2 regions of the Micromonospora siamensis genome follow, and region 2 is predicted to be linked to the other one. Evidence: riboswitches for the same ligand, from Rfam matches in the RefSeq annotation. Region 2 holds a riboswitch; the other holds the start of a gene.
The links. Region 2 has a riboswitch for cobalamin ahead of GA0074704_RS04645 (ABC transporter substrate-binding protein). Riboswitches for the same ligand answer to the same signal wherever they lie in the genome.
Positions count from the first base shown of each region.

Region 1: another riboswitch for cobalamin. It lies ahead of GA0074704_RS04090 (ribonucleoside-diphosphate reductase subunit alpha); the one in region 2 lies ahead of GA0074704_RS04645 (ABC transporter substrate-binding protein).

Region 1 covers NZ_LT607751.1:875,116-885,103, forward strand. The annotation lists gene GA0074704_RS04065 (cryptochrome/photolyase family protein) at 1-230, shown strand, start outside; gene GA0074704_RS29635 (hypothetical protein) at 606-737, shown strand; gene GA0074704_RS04070 (hypothetical protein) at 760-951, opposite strand; gene GA0074704_RS04075 (dihydrolipoyl dehydrogenase family protein) at 1,043-2,527, shown strand; gene GA0074704_RS04080 (crotonase/enoyl-CoA hydratase family protein) at 2,520-3,290, opposite strand; gene GA0074704_RS04085 (ribonucleotide-diphosphate reductase subunit beta) at 3,565-4,542, opposite strand; gene GA0074704_RS04090 (ribonucleoside-diphosphate reductase subunit alpha) at 4,563-6,905, opposite strand; cobalamin riboswitch at 7,042-7,242, opposite strand; gene GA0074704_RS04095 (SigE family RNA polymerase sigma factor) at 7,427-7,942, shown strand; gene GA0074704_RS04100 (hypothetical protein) at 7,939-9,045, shown strand; gene GA0074704_RS04105 (Rieske 2Fe-2S domain-containing protein) at 9,134-9,973, shown strand.
Region 2 covers NZ_LT607751.1:987,492-997,479, reverse strand. The annotation lists gene GA0074704_RS04670 (ABC transporter ATP-binding protein) at 1-65, shown strand, start outside; gene GA0074704_RS04665 (ABC transporter permease) at 76-813, shown strand; gene GA0074704_RS04660 (VOC family protein) at 928-1,689, shown strand; gene GA0074704_RS04655 (ABC transporter ATP-binding protein) at 1,720-2,508, opposite strand; gene GA0074704_RS04650 (FecCD family ABC transporter permease) at 2,505-3,599, opposite strand; gene GA0074704_RS04645 (ABC transporter substrate-binding protein) at 3,613-4,551, opposite strand; cobalamin riboswitch at 4,638-4,776, opposite strand; gene GA0074704_RS04640 (M14 family zinc carboxypeptidase) at 4,830-6,695, opposite strand; gene GA0074704_RS04635 (C39 family peptidase) at 6,878-8,215, shown strand; gene GA0074704_RS29640 (peptidase C39 family protein) at 8,260-9,600, shown strand; gene GA0074704_RS04625 (LapA family protein) at 9,677-9,988, opposite strand, start outside.

The sequences.
Region 1 (9,988 bases), 110 kb from region 2:
TGGCCGGCACCGGCAACGACAGCCGCCCCTATCGCAGCCTCAACCCGGTCCGGCAGGCCGAACGGTACGACCCGGCCGGCGACTACGTCCGGCGCTGGGTGCCCGAGCTGGCCTCCGTCGCGGGCAAGGCGGTGCACCAGCCGTGGCGGCTGCCCCCGGAGGAACGCCGGACGCTGGACTACCCGGCCCCGCTGGAGGTCCCCGGCGCCGACCCGGTCTGGATGCGCTGATCCGCCCGCCGTCGCGCTGTCCGGCCAGGCTGTCCGGCCAGGCTGCCCGGCCGCGCTGCCCGGCCGGGGTGCCGGGCTGCGGTCGGGCTGGCCGCCTACGGCCGGGTTTGCCTGCTGAGTGTCACCGAGCGCGACGGCCGGCCGCCCCGCCGACCTGTCTTCACCCCCCTTTGCTCTGCTGCCACCCGCGCAACAGTCACCGAAAGTCACCCTGCAGTGGCGGTCGTGAGGTTCTCCGGACGGTTGAACCTCAGGTCAGCACCGTGTTGCGTCGATGGCAGCAGAGCAAAGCGGGGGAGGAGGGAACGTGGGCCCCGGCGGCTGGTGACGCCAAGTGATCGGCGGTGCCCGTCACGGAAGGTGAGGTGGGTGCGGGTGGGCGGCGACGCCCCGGGCCGCGGCGGAAAACTCGGGGACCGGGCCGCCGTCCTCGACGGGCTCGTCGCCGGCGACGGCGGGGCGACGGCGGGGCCGACGGCGGGGGCGACGGGCAACCCGCTCGGCTGAGGCGGCACCGGCAGGAAGCCCGTCACAGGCAGGAGTGCAGCGCCTCGACCAGGTCATCCACCCGGTTGTGGGCGGCCAGCCGGACCAGGTCGGGGGAGAGCAGGCGTACGCCGTCCAGGGTGCCGCCGGACAGCAGCCCGCCGTAGAGCCGGGCCAGCGCGGTGGCTGTCGCGTGCAGGTTCACCGCCGGGATCTCCCCGGCCCGCCACGCCACCCCGGACGGTAGGCGGTGAGGATCATTACGGGCGGGGGAATTCCGGGCGGGCACGGTGGCCGGCGGCCGGGCGGTACGCAATGCTGGCAAGGTGACGGAGCCGGAGATCGTGGACGTGGTCGTCGTCGGGCTCGGCGTGGGCGGCGAGGAGGTGGCCGGGCGACTCGCCGAGGCCGGCCTCGACGTCGTCGGCGTCGAACGGGACCTGGTCGGGGGCGAGTGCCCGTACTGGGGCTGCATCCCGAGCAAGATGATGATCCGGGCGGCGAACGCCCTGGCCGAGGCACACCGGGTCAACGAGCTGGCCGGCTCGGCGGAGGTCCGGCCGGACTGGGCCCCGGTGGCGAAGCGGATCCGCGAGGAGGCCACCGACACCTGGGACGACCAGGCGGCGGTGGACCGGTTCATCGGCAAGGGTGGCCGGTTCGTCCGCGGCGCCGGGCGGCTCGACGGCCCCGGCCGGGTACGCGTCGGTGACCAGGTGTTCCAGGCTCGGCACGCGGTCGTGCTGGGCACCGGCACCCGACCGTCGGTGCCGCCGATCGACGGGCTGGCCGACACGCCGTACTGGACCAACCACCAGGCGATCGAGGTCGAGAAGCTGCCGGCCACGCTGCTGGTGCTCGGCGGCGGCGCGATCGGGCTGGAGCTGGCGCAGGTGTTCGCCCGGTTCGGGGTGCGGGTGACGGTGATCGAGGCCGCCGACCGGGTGCTCGCCGTGGAGGAACCCGAGTCGTCGAAGGTGGCCGCGGCAGCGCTGCGCGCCGACGGCGTCACCGTCGAGACGGGCGTCAAGGCGGAACGGGTCAGCCACGACGGCTCGGCCTTCACCGTGCACGCGGGCGGCGGGTCGTACACCGGTGACCGGCTGCTGGTGGTCACCGGCCGTCGGGCCCACCTGGAGGAGCTGGGCCTGGACAGCGTCGGGGTGGACGCCAAGCAGCGCTACCTGCCGGTGGACAGCCGGATGCACGCCGCCGACGGGATCTGGGCGGTCGGCGACCTCACCGGCGAGGGCGCGTTCACCCACATCGCCATGTACCAGGCGGCGATCGTCGTGGCCGACGTGCTCGACCACGTGCGCCGTGCCCAGGGTGGGCCGGACGCCAGCGGCACCGCCAGCGTGGTCGGCGGCGCGGCCGGCGTGGTCAGCTCCGTCGGCGGGGCGATGAGCGCCGGCGGGTCGACCGTCGCGCCGGGCAGCGTCCCGGTCGCCGACTACCGGGCCCTGCCCCGGGTGACCTTCACCGACCCGGAGGTGGGCGCGGTGGGGCTCACCGAGCAGCAGGCCCGGGACCGGGGGATCAACGTGCAGATCGGCTTCGCCGAGCTGTCGTCGTCCACCCGCGGCTGGATCCACAAGACGCCCGGCGACGGCTTCATCAAGCTGGTCGCCGACGCCGACCAGGGCGTGCTGGTCGGGGCCACCTCGGTCGGTCCGGCCGGCGGCGAGGTGCTCTCCGGGCTGGTCGTGGCGGTGCACGCGTCCGTGCCGATCAGCCAGCTCCGGCACATGATCTACGCGTACCCGACGTTCCACCGGGCCATCGAGACGGCGCTGCGCGACCTCAGCTGAGCGGCGCGGGGTCGCCGTGGCGGCCGGCACCCGCGGCGAACCGGGCCGCGCCGGCCGCCGCGTCGGTGGCCAGCGAGCCCATCCCGTACGTCAGCTCGACGGCGAGCGCCTCCGGCTCCGGCCGGCCGGCGGTGGCGAGGACCGAGGCGCGGTCGTTGCGCAGGCAGGTCTGCGGGTGCCGGGCGATCTCGGCCGCGAGCCGTTCGGCCGCCGCCCGCGCCTCACCCGGCGCGACCAGCCGGTTCACCAACCCCATCGCGTACGCCTCGTCGGCGCCGACGGGCCGGCCGGTGAGGATCAGGTCCATCGCCCGGCTCTCGCCGATGAGTCTCGGCAGCCGGACCGTCCCGCCGTCGATCAGCGGCACCCCCCACCGCCGGCAGAACACCCCGAGCGTCGCGTCGGACTCGGCGACCCGCAGGTCGCACCAGAGCGCCAGCTCCAGGCCGCCGGCCACGGCGTACCCGGAGATCGCGGCGACGACCGGCTTGGACAGTGACATCCGGGTGGGTCCCATCGGGCCGTCGCCCTCCGGTTCGACCCGGTTGCCGCTGGGCGTACCGATGGCCTTGAGGTCGGCGCCCGCGCAGAACGTGCCGCCGGCCCCCCAGAGCACCGCGACCGCTGCCGTGGGGTCGGCCTCGAAGGCGCGGAACGCGTCGGCCAGCGCCCGCGCGGTCGGGCCGTCGACGGCGTTGCGGGCCGCCGGCCGGTCCAGGATCACCGTGGTCACCGGCCCGTCGCGTTCCACCCGTACACCCATCGGGACAGCATGCCCGGCGGGCGCGCCCGCCCGCCACGGCCCGATCGGACCGGGCCTGCCGGCCGGAGCGCGACCTCGGTCCGGGGCCGGCCGGGCCTGGCCCGGGTGTGCGCCGTGCCTACAGACTTGAGAGCGTGAACGACTCAGAGGCCGGGCGGAGCCGCCCGGTGCGGTTGAGTCGTCCGTGCTCTCAAGTCTGTAGCGCGGGCAGGAGGTGTCCCCGGTCCCGCCGAGCACGGGGGGACGAGCGGGCCCGGACGAGCCGGCCACCCGCTCAGAACGCCTCGTCGAGCGCCACCGTCCCCTCGACCGCCACCTGGTAGGCCGACACCCGCCGCTCGAAGAAGTTCGTCAGCTCCTGCACGTCCTGCAACTCCATGAACGGGAACGGGTTGCTCGACCCGTACGCCGGAGGAAGGCCGAGCCGGGCGAGCCGCGCGTCGGCGACGTACTCCAGGTAGCGGCGCATGTCGGTGGTGTTCATGCCCGGCAGGCCCTCCCCGCAGAGGTCGCGGGCGAACGCCAGCTCCGCCGCGACGGCCTCGTCGAGCATCCGCCGCACGTCCGCCTCCATCTCCGCGTCGAAGAGGGCCGGCTCCTCGGCGCGGACCGTGTCCACCACCGAGAAGGCGAACTCCATGTGCATCGACTCGTCGCGGAACACCCAGTTGGTGCCGGTGGCCAGCCCGGAGAGCAGGCCGCGCGAGCGCAGCCAGTAGACGTAGGCGAAGGCGCCGTAGAAGAACAGCCCCTCCACGCAGGCCGCGAAGCAGATCAGGTTGAGCAGGAACGCCCGCCGGTCGGCCCGGGTCTCCAGCCGGTGCAGGCTGCCGATCGAGTCGATCCAGCGGAAGCAGAACTCCGCCTTGTCCCGGATCGACGGGATGTGCTCGACCGCCGCGAACGCCTTCACCCGCTCCTCGTGGTCGGGCAGGTAGGTGTCCAGCAGGGTCAGGTAGAACTGGACGTGCACCGCCTCCTCGAAGAGCTGCCGCGACAGATAGAGGCGGGCCTCGGGGGCGTTGACGTGCTGATAGAGGTTGAGCACCAGGTTGTTCGCCACGATCGAGTCGCCGGTGGCGAAGAACGCCACCAGGCGGTGCACCAGGTGCCGCTCGCCGGGTGACAGCTTCGCCAGATCGGGTACGTCGGAGGCCAGGTCCACCTCCTCCACCGTCCAGGTGTTGCGGATGGCCGCCCGGAACCGCTCGTAGAACTCCGGGTAGCGCATCGGTCGCAGGGTCAGGTCCATGCCGGGATCCAGCAGCGTCGTCACTGGCAGGCCTCGCAGACGTCCGGGTTCTCCAGCGAGCAGGCGACGGCGTCGTCGTCGCTCGCCACGGGCAGGGTGAGCAGGGCCGGCCGGGACTGCGCCGGCACGGCGGCGGTCACCGTGGTCTGGGCGATCCGGGTGGCCGGGCGAGACCGCAGGTAGTAGGTCGTCTTCAGGCCGGCCCGCCAGGCGTACGCGTACATCGAGGAGAGGCGGCCGATGGTGGGGCTGGCCTGGAACAGGTTCAGCGACTGCGACTGGTCCACGTACGGCGCCCGGGCGGCGGCCAGGTCGATCAGCGCCTTCTGCGGCAGCTCCCACGCCGTACGGTGCAACGCCTTCAGCTCCGCCGGCAGGTCCAGCTCCTGCACCGACCCGTCGGCCCGCTTGATCGCCTCCCGGGTCGGCGCGTCCCACCGGCCCAGCCGCTTCAAGTCCGCCACCAGGTGCCGGTTGACCTGGAGGAACTCGCCGGAGAGCGTCTCCCGCTTGAACAGGTTCGACACCAGCGGCTCCACGCACTCGGCGCAGCCGGCGATCGACGCGATGGTCGCCGTCGGGGCGATCGCCACCAGCAGCGAGTTGCGCAGCCCGTGCCGGGCGACCTTCTCCCGCAGCACGGCCCACGCCTCCGGTCGGGTCGGTCGGGCGTCCGGCCAGTGGTCCGGGTGCAGCACCCCGCCCGCCGCCCGGGTCAGCGGGTACGCCGGGTGCGCCCCCAACGCCTCGGCCAGGTCGGCCGACGCGTCGTACGCGGCCAGGGCGATCTCCTCGGCGATCCGGGTGGACAGGGCCAGCGCCTCGGCCGAGTCGAACGGCAGCCGCAGCGCCGCGAACACGTCGGCCAGCCCCATCACGCCCAGCCCCAGCGGCCGCCAGCGCCGGTGCGCCGTCCCGGCCTCCTCGGTCGGGAACCAGTTCCGGTCGATCGCCCGGTCCAGCGCGCCCACCGCGATCCGCACCGTCTCGCCCAGCGTGGCGAAGTCGACCCCGCCGTCCACCAGGTGCGCGGCCAGGTTGATCGAGCCCAGGGTGCAGACCGCCGTCTCGTCGTCGCTGGTCACCTCCAGGATCTCGGTGCACAGGTTGGAGTGGTGCACCACCCCGCCGCCGTTGCCGACCTGGTTGCAGGTGCGGTTCGCCGCGTCGGAGAAGGTCATCCAGCCGTTGCCGGTCTGCGCCAGGGTGCGCATCATCCGGGCGTACAGGGTGCGGGCCGGCAGCGTGCGGACCGCCTTGCCGGCCGCCTCCGCCGCCCGGTACGCGGTGTCGAACTCCTCGCCCCACAGGTCGACCAGCTCCGGCACCTCCTTCGGGTCGAAGAGCGACCACTGCGCGTCCGCCTCGACCCGCCGCATGAACTCGTCCGGCACCCAGTTCGCCAGGTTCAGGTTGTGGGTCCGCCGGGCCTCGTCGCCGGTGTTGTCCTTGAGCTCCAGGAACTCCTCGACGTCGGCGTGCCAGGTGTCCAGGTAGACGCAGGCGGCACCCTTGCGCCGGCCGCCCTGGTTGACCGCGGCCACGCTGGCGTCCAGGGTCCGCAGCCACGGCACGATGCCGTTGGAGCGACCGTTGGTGCCCCGGATCAGCGACCCCCGCGAACGCACCCGGGACCAGGACACCCCGATCCCGCCGGCGAACTTCGACAGCCGGGCGATCTGCGTGTACCGCTGATAGATCGAGTCCAGCTCGTCGCGCGGCGAGTCGACCAGGAAGCAGGAGGAGAGCTGCTGGTGCCGGGCGCCCGCGTTGAACAGGGTCGGCGAGCTGGGCAGGTAGGCCAGCCGGGACATCCGCCGGTAGAGCGCGGCGGCCTCGGTGACGGTGTCCGACAGGCCGGTGGCGACCCGCAGCCAGAAGTGCTGCGGACGTTCCAGCACCGCCCGCGTGGTGGGATGCCGCAGCAGGTAGCGGTCGGTGAGCGTACGCAGGCCGAAGTATTCGAACGCGGCGTCGTGCGCGTGGTCGACCAAGCCGTCGAGGGCGTCGGCGTGCGCCGCGACGAAGCCGGCGAAGTCCGGGTCCAGCAGCCCCTCGGCGTACGCGACGGCGACGCTGTCGGAGAACCGCAGGATGCCCTGCTCCCGGGTCTCGTCGGCGGTCCGGGCGGCGAGCAGCCGGGCGGCCAGCTTCGTGTACGCGGGTTCCTCGGCGATCAGGCCGGCCGCCGCCGAGATGGCCAGCCCGGTCAGCTCCGCCGCGTCGGCCCGGGCGGTACGCCCCGACTCGACCAGGGCGAGGATCCGCTCCGGGTCGGTGTCGGGCAGGTCGTGCCGGTGCCGGTGCAGCAGTTCCCGCAGCGCGTCGACCGGGGGTGGGGCAAGGGTGGATGACGCCGTCACGTGCTCTCCTGGATGGTCGGTGTGGACCGTGGGGAGGGCACGACGGCACGCCGGAGCGCCGCCGGTCGGTGTGCCGGCGGTGTTCCGTTACGGCTCGACGGCCCTCCCACGAGGCCCCGAGGTGGTACGCGCACCCGGCGGGCACGCACTGCTGGCAGGTCTTCGGACTCGCGGGCGGGCGCGTTGGCGACGCGCTGGCCTACCGGCCGTCGCTTCCCGGGCCCCGTCGGGCCCAGTGCTCAGTTGACGGCTCTCGTTCCCGCTCACCGCTGCGGGGCAGCCCCGGATTCGCACCGGGTTCCCTGTTCGGCGCGACGCCTGGCAGGCGTCGACACCTGGCGGACCCGTCGGACGGGTCACACCAGCAACGAAAACGATCCTAGATGTAGTGGCTCGGAAAAAGCCAACACACCACATGCTGTGGGCGTGTCGGGCTCTAGAGTTTTCCGGGTTGGCATACAACCTGGACGGAGGCCGGGCCCGTCAGCGGGGTGGAATCACACACGAACGGGGTTGGGTGGATGCGGGCGGACCTGGAGCAGGAGTACGTCGAGTACGTCACCGCGCGGCTGCCGCTGCTGCGCCGGATCGCCAGCCAGCTCACCGGCGACCCGCACCGCGGTGACGACCTGGTCCAGACGGCGGTCACCCGGCTCTACGTCAACTGGCGGCGAGCCCGCGAGGCGCAGAACGTCGACGCGTACGTCCGGACGGTCCTGGTCCGGGTCTTCCTCGACGAGAAGCGCCGGCTCTGGTCCCGGGTACGCCTGACGGACGTCCCGCCGGAGCCGACGGCGAGGCCGCTCGGCGACGCGGTCGAGGACCGCGAACTGCTGCACGCCGCGCTGGCCCAGGTGCCGCCCCGGCAGCGGGCCGTGCTGGTGCTGCGCTTCCTGCACGACCGCCCGGTCGACGAGGTGGCCGCGACCCTCGGCTGCACCGCCGGCACCGTCAAGAGCCAGACCGCCCAGGGCCTGGCCCGCCTGCGCCGCCTGCTCGGTACCGCCGACTACGTGATCACGGGAGAGGCACGATGACTGACGGGAAGCTCCTCGAACCGCTGCGCGACTCACCGCTGCCCCCGTCCGGGGTGGACCTGCACCGGGCGGTACGCGACGGGCGGCGGCGGATCCGGCACCGCCGGATCGCCACCGCGGCCACCGCCGGACTCGCCGTCGTGGCGCTCGTCGCCACCGCGCCGACCCTGCTCGACCGCGGCGACCGGCCCGCGCCCCCACCCGTGGCCGCCGTGCCGACGGCGACCGGCACGCCGACCCCCGCCGCCCCGCTGCCCGACCGGGCGCCGGCCGCCTTCGACCCGGCCCGCCAGTACGCCGACCTCGGCTGGCTCCCCGCCGGTCTCACCGACCGGACCGTCGTCACCCGGTCCACGCAACTCACCCTGTACGCGGCGGCGCCCCAGCCCGGGGGGGAGGGGATGCGGCTCATGCTGCGGATGGTGCCCCGGGGCTCCGACATCGCCCTGGCCGACGACGACAACTTCGTCCGCCCCGCCGGGAGCGCCGGCACCTCCGGCCTGACCGCCGCCGAACCGGTCGCCGGCCGCCCCGCCTGGTGGAACCCGGTGGCCGTCGTCGGCCGGGGCGCCGCCCTGCGCTGGCAGTACGCCCCGGGCGCCTGGGCGGAGGTGGGCCTGATCAACGTGCCGGCGGGCACCGACCCGCAGGCCCTCGTCCGCCGGATCGCCCTCGACATCCGGTACGCCGTCGACCGCCCGATCCCCGTCCCGGTGGCCTTCCGCGCCCTGCCGTCCACACTGAAGCCGATGTCGTACCAGGTGACCACCCGACCCGGCGGCGGCTGGGACGCGCGCCTCGCCTACGGCACCGGCAAGCGCACGAAGTACGGCGACTGGCCGCTGACCGTGCAGCTGATGCCGCGTACCTCGGAGAAGGGTGACGGCTCGGTCCTCGCCGACCCCGACTCGACCATCGACGGTCACCCGGCCCGCCGCCGGACCTCTGGCGACGGCGGCGCCAGCCTCCAGGTCTACAACGTCCAGGGGCTGTACGTGGAGATCACCGCCAACGACGAGGCGACCCTGCGCGCCCTCGGCGGTGACCTGGACGGGCTGTTCCGTGGCACCACCTTCCGGCCCAGGATCAGCGACTGGCGGTGACACCCGATCGGGCGACGGATGCCCTCCGGTACCCGTCGCCCGGTTTGCGGTCGCTCCTGCCGGGAAGTCGGAGAAGGTGCGAGCGCTGATGAACAGGATCGAACAGAACTCATCCCTGGACCGGGTCGGTGACCGGCTCCAACGAGCCGTCCAGGCCACCCTGCGTCCGCAGCGGGTCCGCGACCTGCTGCACGGGGTGTGGCTGGGCCACCCGCTGCACCCGGCGATGGTGCAGGTGCCGGTCGGCGCCTGGATCAGCGCCGCGGTGGTCGACCTGCTGCCCGGCCAGCGGCGCGCGGCGACCACGCTGGTCGCCCTGGGCACCGTCAGCGCGGTGCCGGCGGCCGTGGCCGGCCTCAACGACTGGGCCGCCCTCTCCCGCGACCAGCGCCGGATCGGACTGGTGCACGCCGCCGCCAACTCCGTCGGGCTGGCGCTCTACGCCGGTTCGCTGGCCGCCCGGCTCAACGGCCGGCACGGCAGCGGGCGGGCGCTGGCGTACCTGGGGCTGAGCGCCGCCAGCCTGGGGGCGTACGTCGGCGGGCACCTGGCGTACAAGCAGGGCGCGCAGGTCAGCCAGAGCGTCTCCGAGCTGCACCGGATGAGCGACGAGTGGCAGGCCGTGGCCGACCTGGCCAGCCTGCCGCAGCGTGAACTGGTCACCCGCGAGGTGGACGACGTGTCGGTGATCCTCTACCGGCACGGCGACGAGGTCACGGTGATGCTGGAGCGGTGCCCGCACCAGAGCGGACCGCTCGGCGAGGGCGAGGTGCAGGAGATCGACGGGCACGCCTGCGTGGTCTGCCCCTGGCACGGCAGCGCCTTCCGGCTCAACGGGGGCGAGGTCGTGCAGGGTCCGGCGGCCACCGACCAGCAGCTCCTGCCGACCCGGGTGGTCGATGGCGTCCTCCAGACCCGCATCCCCTGACCGATCACGCGCCGC
Region 2 (9,988 bases):
CCCTGGAGGAGGCGTTCCTCGCCATCACCGCCGACCGTGCCGACGTCGCGACCGCGAGCGCCTGAGGAGCCGACCGTGCCACTCGCCTTGGTCCACGCCCGCTACCAACTCCTGGAGACCGTCCGGATCCCGGTCGCGGTGGTCGGCAGCGCGTTCTTCCCCGCCGCCACCATGCTCTTCTTCGTGGTGCCGTTCGCCGGTGACGACGCGGTGGGCGCCACGTACGCCACCGCCGCCATGATCACCTTCGCGGTGATGAGCGCCAACATCTTCCAGTACGGCATCGGCGTCGCCGAGGACCGCAACCAGCCCTGGGATCCGTACACCCGGACCTTGCCGACGGGTCCGGCGGTGCGGTTCACCGGCCGGATCCTGGCCGGGGTGGTGTTGACCTACCTGAGCATGCTGCCGGTGGTGGTGATCGCGGCGGTGGCCACCGCCGCCCGGGTCACCCCGGTGCAGCTGCTGCTCGGTGCCCTCGGCGTGGCCGTGGTGTCGGCGCCGTTCACCCTGCTCGGGCTCGCCATCGGCTACTCGCTGCCGAGTCGGGCCGCGACCGTGGTCGCGCAGGTGGTCTTCTTTCCGCTGGCGTTCGGCGGCGGGCTGCTCTCCGGGCCGGACGACGCGCCGGGCTTCGTCCGCACGATCGCGCCCTACCTGCCCACCCGGGGCGCGGTGGAGCTGATGTGGGCGGCGGTGACCGACCGCCGGCCGGACCCGCTGGCCCTGGTCATGCTGGGGGTCTGGATCGTGGTGCTGGCCGCGGTGGCCGGCTGGGCGTACCGGCGGGACCAGGGTCGCCGGTTCCGCTGACGTTTCGCCCGATTCCGCCCCGCCCGGGCCGGTGCCGGTGCCACGATGCCGGCAGGGCGTGCCGTCCCGGTCGCCTCCGGCCTGCGGGCCGTGCTGCGGCCGAGAGGGGTTCCCGTGAGCGGCGTCGAGCCCGGTACGCCCTGCTGGGCCGACCTGGCCACCCCCGACCTGAACGGTGCGAAGCGCTTCTATCCCGAGCTGTTCGGCTGGACCGGGCGGGTGGCGCCGCAGCCGGAGGCCGGCGGCTACACCACCTTCCTCGCCGACGGGCGGGCGGTCGCCGGGGCGGGTCCGCCGGCCACCCCCGACCAGGTGCCGATCTGGTCGACGTACGTGGCCACCGACGACGCCGACCTGGCGGCCACCCGGGTCGAGGCGGCCGGCGGGCAGGTGCTGGTCACCCCGTTCGACGTCTTCGACCAGGGGCGGATGGGCGTCTTCGCCGACCCGGCCGGCGCGGTGTTCAGCGTCTGGCAGCCGATGCGGACGCGCGGCGCGGAGCTGTTCAACGCCCCCGGGTCGATGTGCTGGAACGAGCTGGTCAGCCCCGACCCGGAGGGCGCGAAGGCCTTCTACGAGCTGGTCTTCGGCTGGCACCCCGAGGACCGCGAGGTGGACGGGGTGACCTGGACGGGTTGGCGGTGCGGGGCGCGGATCGTCGCCGGGATGACCCCACCGTTGGGTGACGGCTATCCCGCGGACCTGCCGGCGTACTGGTCGGTGTGGTTCGCGGTGGCGGACGCCGATGCCACGGCGGCCCGCGCCGCCGAGCTGGGCGGCACGATCCTGGTGCCGCCGCGGGACATCGCGCAGGGCCGGCAGGCCGCCCTCCGCGACCCGGCCGGCGCGCTCTTCTCGATCATCGCCCTCGCCTGAGGCCGGGGTGTCGACCGGGGGTTCCTGCTCTCACCCCCGGCGGACCGGGACGACGAGGGGGCCGTGCTCGCCGGGGACGACCCGGACGTTGGCCCGGTAGTGGCGGGCGAGCAGCTCCTCGGTGAGCACCTCGGCCGGCGGGCCGGCCGCCACCACCCGGCCGGCGTCCAGGAGGACCAGGCGGTCGGCGTACTCGCCGGCGATGGAGAGGTCGTGCATGGTGGCGAGCACGGTCAGCCCGTGCTCGCGGCGGAGCTGGTCGACCAGCTCCAGCACCTCCTGCTGGTGGCCGATGTCCAGGGCGCTGGTCGGCTCGTCGAGCAGCAGCAGGGTGGCGCCCTGGGCGAGCGCCCGGGCCAGGAAGACCCGCTGCCGTTCCCCGCCGGAGAGGGTGGCCAGCTCCCGGCCGTGGAAGGCGCCCAGATCCAGCCGGGCCAGCACGTCGTGCACGGCGGCCAGGTCGGCGGCGGACTCCCGGCCCAGCGGGGCGATGTACGGGGTGCGCCCGAGCAGCACGTAGTCCAGCACCGACATGCCGGCCGGCACCGCCGGGGACTGCGCGACGGTGGCCACCACCCGGGCCCGCTGGCGGGGTTTCAGGGCACGGATCGGCGTACCGAAGAGGGTGACGGCGGCCCCGGCGGGCAGCAGGCCGCCGACGGCGCGCAACAGGGTCGACTTGCCGGCGCCGTTCGGGCCGATCACGGTGACCCACTCGCCGGCCGCCACGGTCAGGTCCACGCCGGTGAGGATCGGCACCCGGTCCAGGGTGACGTGCAGGCCCCGCACCTCGACGGCCGCCGGCTCGCGCCCGGTCACGGGAAGACCCGCCGGGCGGTACGCAGGATCAGCACGAAGAACGGGCCGCCGAGCAGCGCGGTGACCACGCCGATCGGGATCTCCTGCGGGGCGGCGGCGGTCCGGGCCACCACGTCGGTCAGGGCGAGGAACGCGCCGCCGAAGAGCATGGAGAGCGGCAGTACCACCCGGTAGCTGGAGCCGGCGAGCATCCGTACGGTGTGCGGCACGATGACCCCGACGAAGCCGATCAGGCCGGAGGCGGAGACCGCGGCGGCGGTGCCCAGCGAGGCGGCGGCGATCAGCAGGTAGCGGGAGCGCTGTGGGTGCAGCCCGAGGCTGGTCGCCTCGTCGTCGCCGAGGGAGAGCACGTCGAGTTCCCGCCGGTGCAGCAGCACCACCACGGCGGTGACCGCGAAGTACGGCAGGACCAGCCGCACGTCGGACCAGCCGGCGGTGGCGAGCCGGCCGAGCAGCCAGGAGTAGACCGGCTGGATGCTGTCGGCGTGCCGCTGGAGCAGGTACGTCTGCCCGGCGGCGAGGAACGCGGAGACGGCCACCCCGGCCAGGATCAGGGTGGCCGGGGAGCGGTCCCGCCCGCCGGCCGCCCCGAGCAGGTACGTCATCAGCACCGCCCCGAGGGAGCCGACGAACGCGGCCAGCGGCACGGTCAGCGACATCCCGCTGAACACCTCGACGTCGGCCCCGAGGACGATCGCCACGGTCACCGCGAGTCCGGCGCCGGCCGCCACGCCCAGCAGGTACGGGTCGGCGAGCGGGTTGCGGAACACCCCCTGGTACGCGCCGCCGGCGAGGGCGAGCAGCGCGCCGACCAGCAGTCCGAGCACCGCCCGGGGCAGTCGCAGCTCGGTGACGATGGCGATCTCGCCGGCGCTGAGCCCGCTGTCCAGGTGCACCCCGGGCAGCAGGTTGAGCAGTTCGACGGCGACGCTGCCGGCCGGCAGGCTGACCGGTCCCAGCGAGACGCCGGCGACCAGCGCGACCAGCACGGCGGCGACGCCGGCGACCAGCCAGCGCAGCCGCAGCCCGGCCGGCCGGGGCGTGCGGGACGCCCCGGCCGGCCGGTCGGACTCCGTGGGTCGCACGGTCACCGGTGGTGGACCGTCACGCGGGAACCTTGGCGACCGCGTCGACGATCGCGCGGACCTGGTCGACGACGCGCGGGCCCCAGCGGGAGGCGATGTCGTCGTCGAGGGCGACCACCTGGTTGTTCTTGACGGCGGTGAGGCCGGCCCAGCCGCTGCGCGCCTTGATCTTGTCAGGCGACTGCTGGCAGCACCTGGTGTCGGCGAGGAAGACGAAGTCGGGGTCGGCCTTGACGATGACCTCCTGGGAGAGCTGCGGGTAGCCCATCGCCTTGCCGTCGGCGTCGGAGGCGTCGGCGATGTTCTCCAGGCCGGCCAGCGCGTAGAGCGAGCCGATGAAGGTCTTGCTGGTGGCGGTGTAGAGCTCCGGGCCCAGCTCGTGGAAGTAGGTCAGCTTCTCCGACCGCTGCGGCAGGTCCTTGACCAGCTTGGCGATGTCGTCCTTCATCCGCTTCGTCAGGTCGGCGGCCTCGGTGGGGTGACCGGTGAGGGTGCCCAGGTCGGTGATCTGCCGGTAGGTGTCGTCCAGGGTGTTGGCGGCGGGGGCGAGCAGCACCGGGATCTTCAGCTTGGTGAGCTGGTCGACGATCTTGTTGGTGTCGTTGGAGAGCACCACCAGGTCGGGGATCTTGCCGGCGATCGCCTCGGCGTTGGGCTGGAAGCCGGACAGGTCGCTCTTGGGCGCCTCGGCGGGGTAGTTCGACTGGTCGTCGACCGCGGTGACCTGCTTGCCGGCGCCGATGGCGAAGAGCATCTCGGTCGCGGTCGGCGACATCGAGACGATCTTCTCGGGGCGCTTGGTCAGGGTCAGCTTGCCGACGGTGGCGGGGAAGCTGGCGGCCGGGGAGTTCCCGCCGGCAGCGGGGGTGGTGTCCGAGCTCTTCTCGGCGCAGGCGCCGAGGGTCAGCGCGGCGGCCGTGAGCAGGGCGGCGAACACCCGGGGGGTACGTCTGGACATCGGTCCTCCTGTCGGTCGAGGAGCGTGGTGCTTCGCCGACAGGGGGGGCAGGGGCCGCCCGTCCGCGAGGCGCCCTTCCTCGAGAGCGCGTGTCGCGATCGTCCGCAGGCGACCTGGCTCGTCCCCACCCGTGTCCGGGCGGGGCATCACAGTTGCGGGACAGCGCCGGTTTCCCACCGGCTTCGCTGCGGGACGATCCGTGCCACGGTAGCGCACGCGTGGTGACCGGCAGTGGGGTGGCGGGGCCCCGAGGGGGTCGGGGCCCCGCCGGTGGGTGGTCAGGACGCGGTGATGGTGACGTTGTCCACGGCCGCCTCGACCAGGCTGGCCGTCGACGCGTCGGCGGCGTCGACCTGGATCCGGACGGACTGCCCGGCGTACGGGGTGAGGTCGAGGTTCGACAGCGTCCAGGCGCCGTTGCGGTTGGTGGCCGCCCCGGCGACGTTGAGCAGGGCGGTGGTGCCGCCGTTGTGGATCACGCTCACCCGGAAGTAGTCGGCGGACGACGCGTTCGAGCCGTGCGCCAGGTACCAGGCCAGCGAGAGGGTGAGCGTGCCGCTCGACGGGAGGGTCACGGCCGGGGAGCGGGCGCTGGTCACCCCGCCGTCGACGTCGTAGTCACCCGCCGAGGTGCCGGCCAGCCGACCGGTGACCAGGTCGTTGCTGCCCGCGTACGGCGTGAGCTGCTTGGCCCCCGACGAGCTGGTGGCCTGCGCGGCGCCGCGTTCCCACTGGCCGGTGGTGGCGGTGTCGGTGCCGGCCGGGTTGGTCGTCCAGCCGGTCGCGGTCTCGAAGGTGTCCGACCAGACGGTGGTGCCGCCCCCGCCGGTGCCGCAGTACTGCGCCTGCTTCCCGATCACCCGGTACGGGCAGTCGGCGTACTCCGACAGCAGCAGGACGGCCTCCTTGTTGCGGGAGGTCTGGGCGGGGATCACCTCGTCGGGCGGGTAGAAGCCGCCGCCGCTGGACGACCCCGGGTACATCTCGAAGGTGTACGCCCAGATGCCGTGGGTCGCCCACATCCAGTCGATGCTGGTGCCGTCGGCGATGTACAGGTCGCTGGACTGCTCCGGGGTGTAGTTGTTGGTGGCCGCCATCTGCTGGCCGAGGGTGGCGAAGGTGTTGTACTGGTCGGCGTTCATCCCGGTGGCGGTGTTCGCGGTGGTGTAGCCGTACGGCCAGAGCACCAGCTCGGAGTACGTGTGGAAGTCGATGTTCGCTTTGATCTGCTGCACCCCGCCGACCACCCGGCTGTTGACGAAGTTGCGCAGCGCGGACGTCTCCGGCGCGGAGAAGGCGGACGGGCCACGGTAGGTGTCCGACGAGGTGGAGCCGGACGAGCCGCCGCAGCAGCCCCACTGGTACGACCAGTTCCGGTTCAGGTCGGTCCCGACGTACGACGAGCCGCTGTTGGGCTGCCGGTTCTTCCGCCACGACCGGTACGACCCGGTGGCGATGTCGTACTCGCTGCCGTCGGGGTTGACGGTGGGGACGATCCAGATCTCCCGCGAGTTGACGATGTTGGTGATCCGGGAGTCGGTGCCGTAGTTGTCGGTGAAGAGGTTGAGCAGGTAGATCGCCATCTCGACGGTCAGGTGCTCGCGGGCGTGCTGCTGGGCGTTGAAGAGGATCTCCGGTTCGTTCTCGTCGGTGCCGACGTTGTCGGAGATCTTCACCGCCATCAGGTCCCGGCCCTCGTACGAGGTGCCGATGCTGATCCGCCGGGCGATGGTCGGGTGGTCGGCGACCACCTGGTTCACCAGCGTGTTCAGCTCGGCGTAGTCGTGGTAGTTGGAGTCGGCGGACGGGAACGCCTGGGTGCCGACGTCGCCGGACGGCGCGGGTGTGGTCTCGCGTTCCAGGGTGAAGCCGAGGCGCTGGATGGCCGCGACCTCTCTTCGGGTGGCCGAGACGTACAACCGGCCGTCCTCGACCAGGTCGATGGCGGCGCCGGTGCGGGCGACGGCGTCCCGGTCGGCGAGGGTGCGGGGGCCGACGACCCGGTAGGCGACGGCGGCCGGTTCGGCGCCGCGGTCCGGCGCCGGCCGTGCGGAGACCGGGGTGCCGGCGAGGGTGACGAGGCCGAGCCCGGCGGCGAGGGCGAGCGCCAGGCGGCGGCGGAGGGTGGGCGTGCGGAGGGCCATGGATAACCTCCTCGGGGTCCTTGCGCACACTTCACCTGATCAATCAATTCAGATCAATATCGAGGCGTCATCCCGACCGGATCCTCACACCGGCAACAATTTTCCATGCTTCGAACCCTGGCGAAACTTCCCTCCGGGCGGGACAGTGAACGGCAAGGACGCCTCAGCACTGTGGAGCTGCCATGGTCACGAACCCCCTGCGCACGGCCGCCCTCGCCGGCCTCACCGCGCTCACCCTGCTCGCCACCACGACACCGGCCGGCGCCACCCGGCCCGTCCCGGGCACGACCACCGTCACCCACGACGAGCAGATCACCTGGCAGGGCTGGTCCGGCACCACCCTCGGCACCGGCACCACCGCCGGCACCACCGTCACCGCGACCGGCCTCGCCCTCGGCACGCCGGTCGGCACCACCCAGTACCGCGACCCGCACACCGGCACCCGGCGCACCTGGGCGTACGGCACCTGGACCTCGCCGCTCACCCAGGTCGGCTTCGGCGCCACCGAGCTGGTCGCCTCGTGGAACGCCGACACCCCCGCCGGCACCTGGCTCCAGGTCGAGGTCCAGGGCACCTACACCACCGGCAGCCGCACCCCCTGGTACGTGCTGGGCCGCTGGGCCTCCGGCGACACCGACATCAAGCGGACCAGCGTCGACAAGCAGGGCGACAAGACCTCCAGCGTCTGGACCGACACCCTCGCCGTCGATGACCCGGCCGCCGGGGTGCTGCTGCGGGCGTACCAGCTCCGGCTGACCCTCTACCGCGACCCGACCCGGACCGTCACGCCGGTGGTCCGCTCGGTCGGTGCGATGAGTTCGGCCGTGCCCGACCGGTTCTCCGTCACCCCCAGCGCCGGCGGGATCGCCTGGGGCACCGAACTGGCCGTGCCGCGCTACTCGCAGGAGATCCACGCCGGCCAGTACCCCGAGTACGACAACGGCGGCGAGGCGTGGTGCTCCCCCACCTCCACCGAGATGCTGGTCGAGTACTGGGGCCGCAAGCCTTCCGCCGCCAACCTCGCCTGGGTGAACCCGGCCTACGCCGACCCGGCCGTGGACCACGCCGCCCGCATGGTCTTCGACTACCAGTACGACGGCGCCGGCAACTGGCCCTTCAACACCGCGTACGCGGCCAGCTTCCCGGGGCTGGAGGCGAAGGTGACCCGGCTGCACTCGCTGGACGAGCTGGAACACTTCATCGCCGCCGGCATCCCCGTCGCCACCAGCGTCTCCTTCCTCGCCAGCGAGCTGGACGGCGCCGGCTACGGCACCTCCGGGCACCTGATGACGGTGATCGGCTTCACCGCGACCGGCGACGTGATCGCCAACGACCCGGCCTCGCCGACCAACGACGCGGTCCGGCACGTCTACCAGCGCGGCCAGTTCGAGCAGATCTGGCTGCGCACCAAGCGGACCACCGCCAGCGGCGGCACCGGCAGTGGGTCCGGCGGAATCGTCTACCTGATCAAGCCCACCGGCGTCGCCTGGCCGCAGGTCGACGGCTCCACCAACTGGTGACACCGGACACCTCTCCCCCGTTCACCTCACCTCGCGGAGTTCCCATGGTCAAACCGAACCTGCGCGCGGTCGCCCTCGCCGGCGTGACCGCGCTCACCCTGCTCGCCACCACCGCCCCGGCCCGGGCCGACAACAATCTGCCCGTGCCCACCCACGACGATCAGATCACCTGGCAGGAATGGTCCAGCCACCCCGACTGGCGTACCGGCGAACACCACGGGACGTACGCGATCCCGGGCCACCGCACCGGGATCACCATCGGCGAGCCGGCCGGCACAGGCGAGTTCACCGACGAACACAGCGGCACCACCCGCACCTGGGAGTACGCCACCTGGACCTCCCCGCAGCGGCAGGTCGGCTTCGACGCCACCGAACTGGTCGCGTCCTGGAACGCCGAGACCCCGGCCGGCACCTGGATCCAGGTCGAGCTCCAGGGCACCTACAACACCGGCGACCACACCCCCTGGTACGTGATGGGCCGCTGGGCCTCCGGCGACCAGGACATCAAGCGGGCCACCCAGGACGGGCAGGGCGACCCCTGGTCGAGCGTCTGGACCGACACCTTCGCCATCGACGACGCGAAGGCCGGCGTGCTGCTGCGGTCGTACCAGCTGAAGCTGAGCCTCTACCGCGCGCCCGGGCAGGCCGCCTCGCCCCGGGTCTGGATGCTCGGCGCGATGGCCTCCAACGTGCCGGACCGGTTCACCGTCACCCCGAGCAAGGGTGGCATCGCCTGGGGCACCGAACTGCCCGTGCCGGCCCGCTCCCAGATGATCCACCGGGGCAACTACCCCGAGTGGGGCGGCGGCGGCCAGGTCTGGTGCAGCCCCACCTCCACCACCATGGTGCTGGAGTACTACGGCCGCGGCCCGTCGGCCGCCGACCTCTCCTGGGTCACCCCCGGCTACACCGACCCGCAGGTCGCCCACGCCGCCCGGATGACCTGGGACTACGAGTACGAGGGCGCCGGCAACTGGCCGTTCAACACCGCGTACGCGGCCAGCTTCCCCGACATCGACGCGAAGGTGACCCGGCTGCACTCCCTCGACGAGGTGGAACGCTTCATCAAGGCCGGCATCCCCGTCATCACCTCGCAGTCCTTCCTCGGCACCGAGCTGGACGGCTCGAACTACGGCACCGCCGGGCACCTGTTCGTGGTGGTCGGCTTCACCGCCGACGGGGACGTCATCGTCAACGACCCCGCCTCGTCGTCCAACGCCGAGGTGCGCAACGTCTACAAGCGGGAGCAGTTCGAGCAGATCTGGCTGCGGACCAAGCGGTACCGGGCCAACGGCACGGTGGCCGGCGGTTCCGGCGGCATCGCGTACCTGATCAAGCCGGCCGACCGCCCCTGGCCGGTCGTCCCCGGCTCCACCAACTGGTGAGCTGAAAGGAGGGGCCCCTGTCAACGCATCCGGTATGGCAGGGGCCCCTCCTTGACGCCTGGACCGGTCGGCCCGGTCACGCCGATCGACGTCGGCGGGCTCGAAGCCAGGAGATCCCGAACGCGAGCCATCCCACCGCGACGACCGCCCCGACCAGGGCCATCCCGAGGACCCACAGCCAGCTCGCCCCGCCCGAGGTGGAGTACACCGACGACTCGCCACCGGTGTACTTCGCCGGTTCGGTGGCACCCGGGTCCATCCTCTCCGGCCCGTCCAGCAGCAGGACGTCCGACCGGCTCACGCCACCGTCGGCCGAGACGAAGTCGCCGTAGATCAGGCAGCCCTTCCGGCACTCGGTACGGTCCGCGGTGAACGTGCCCGTCGTTCC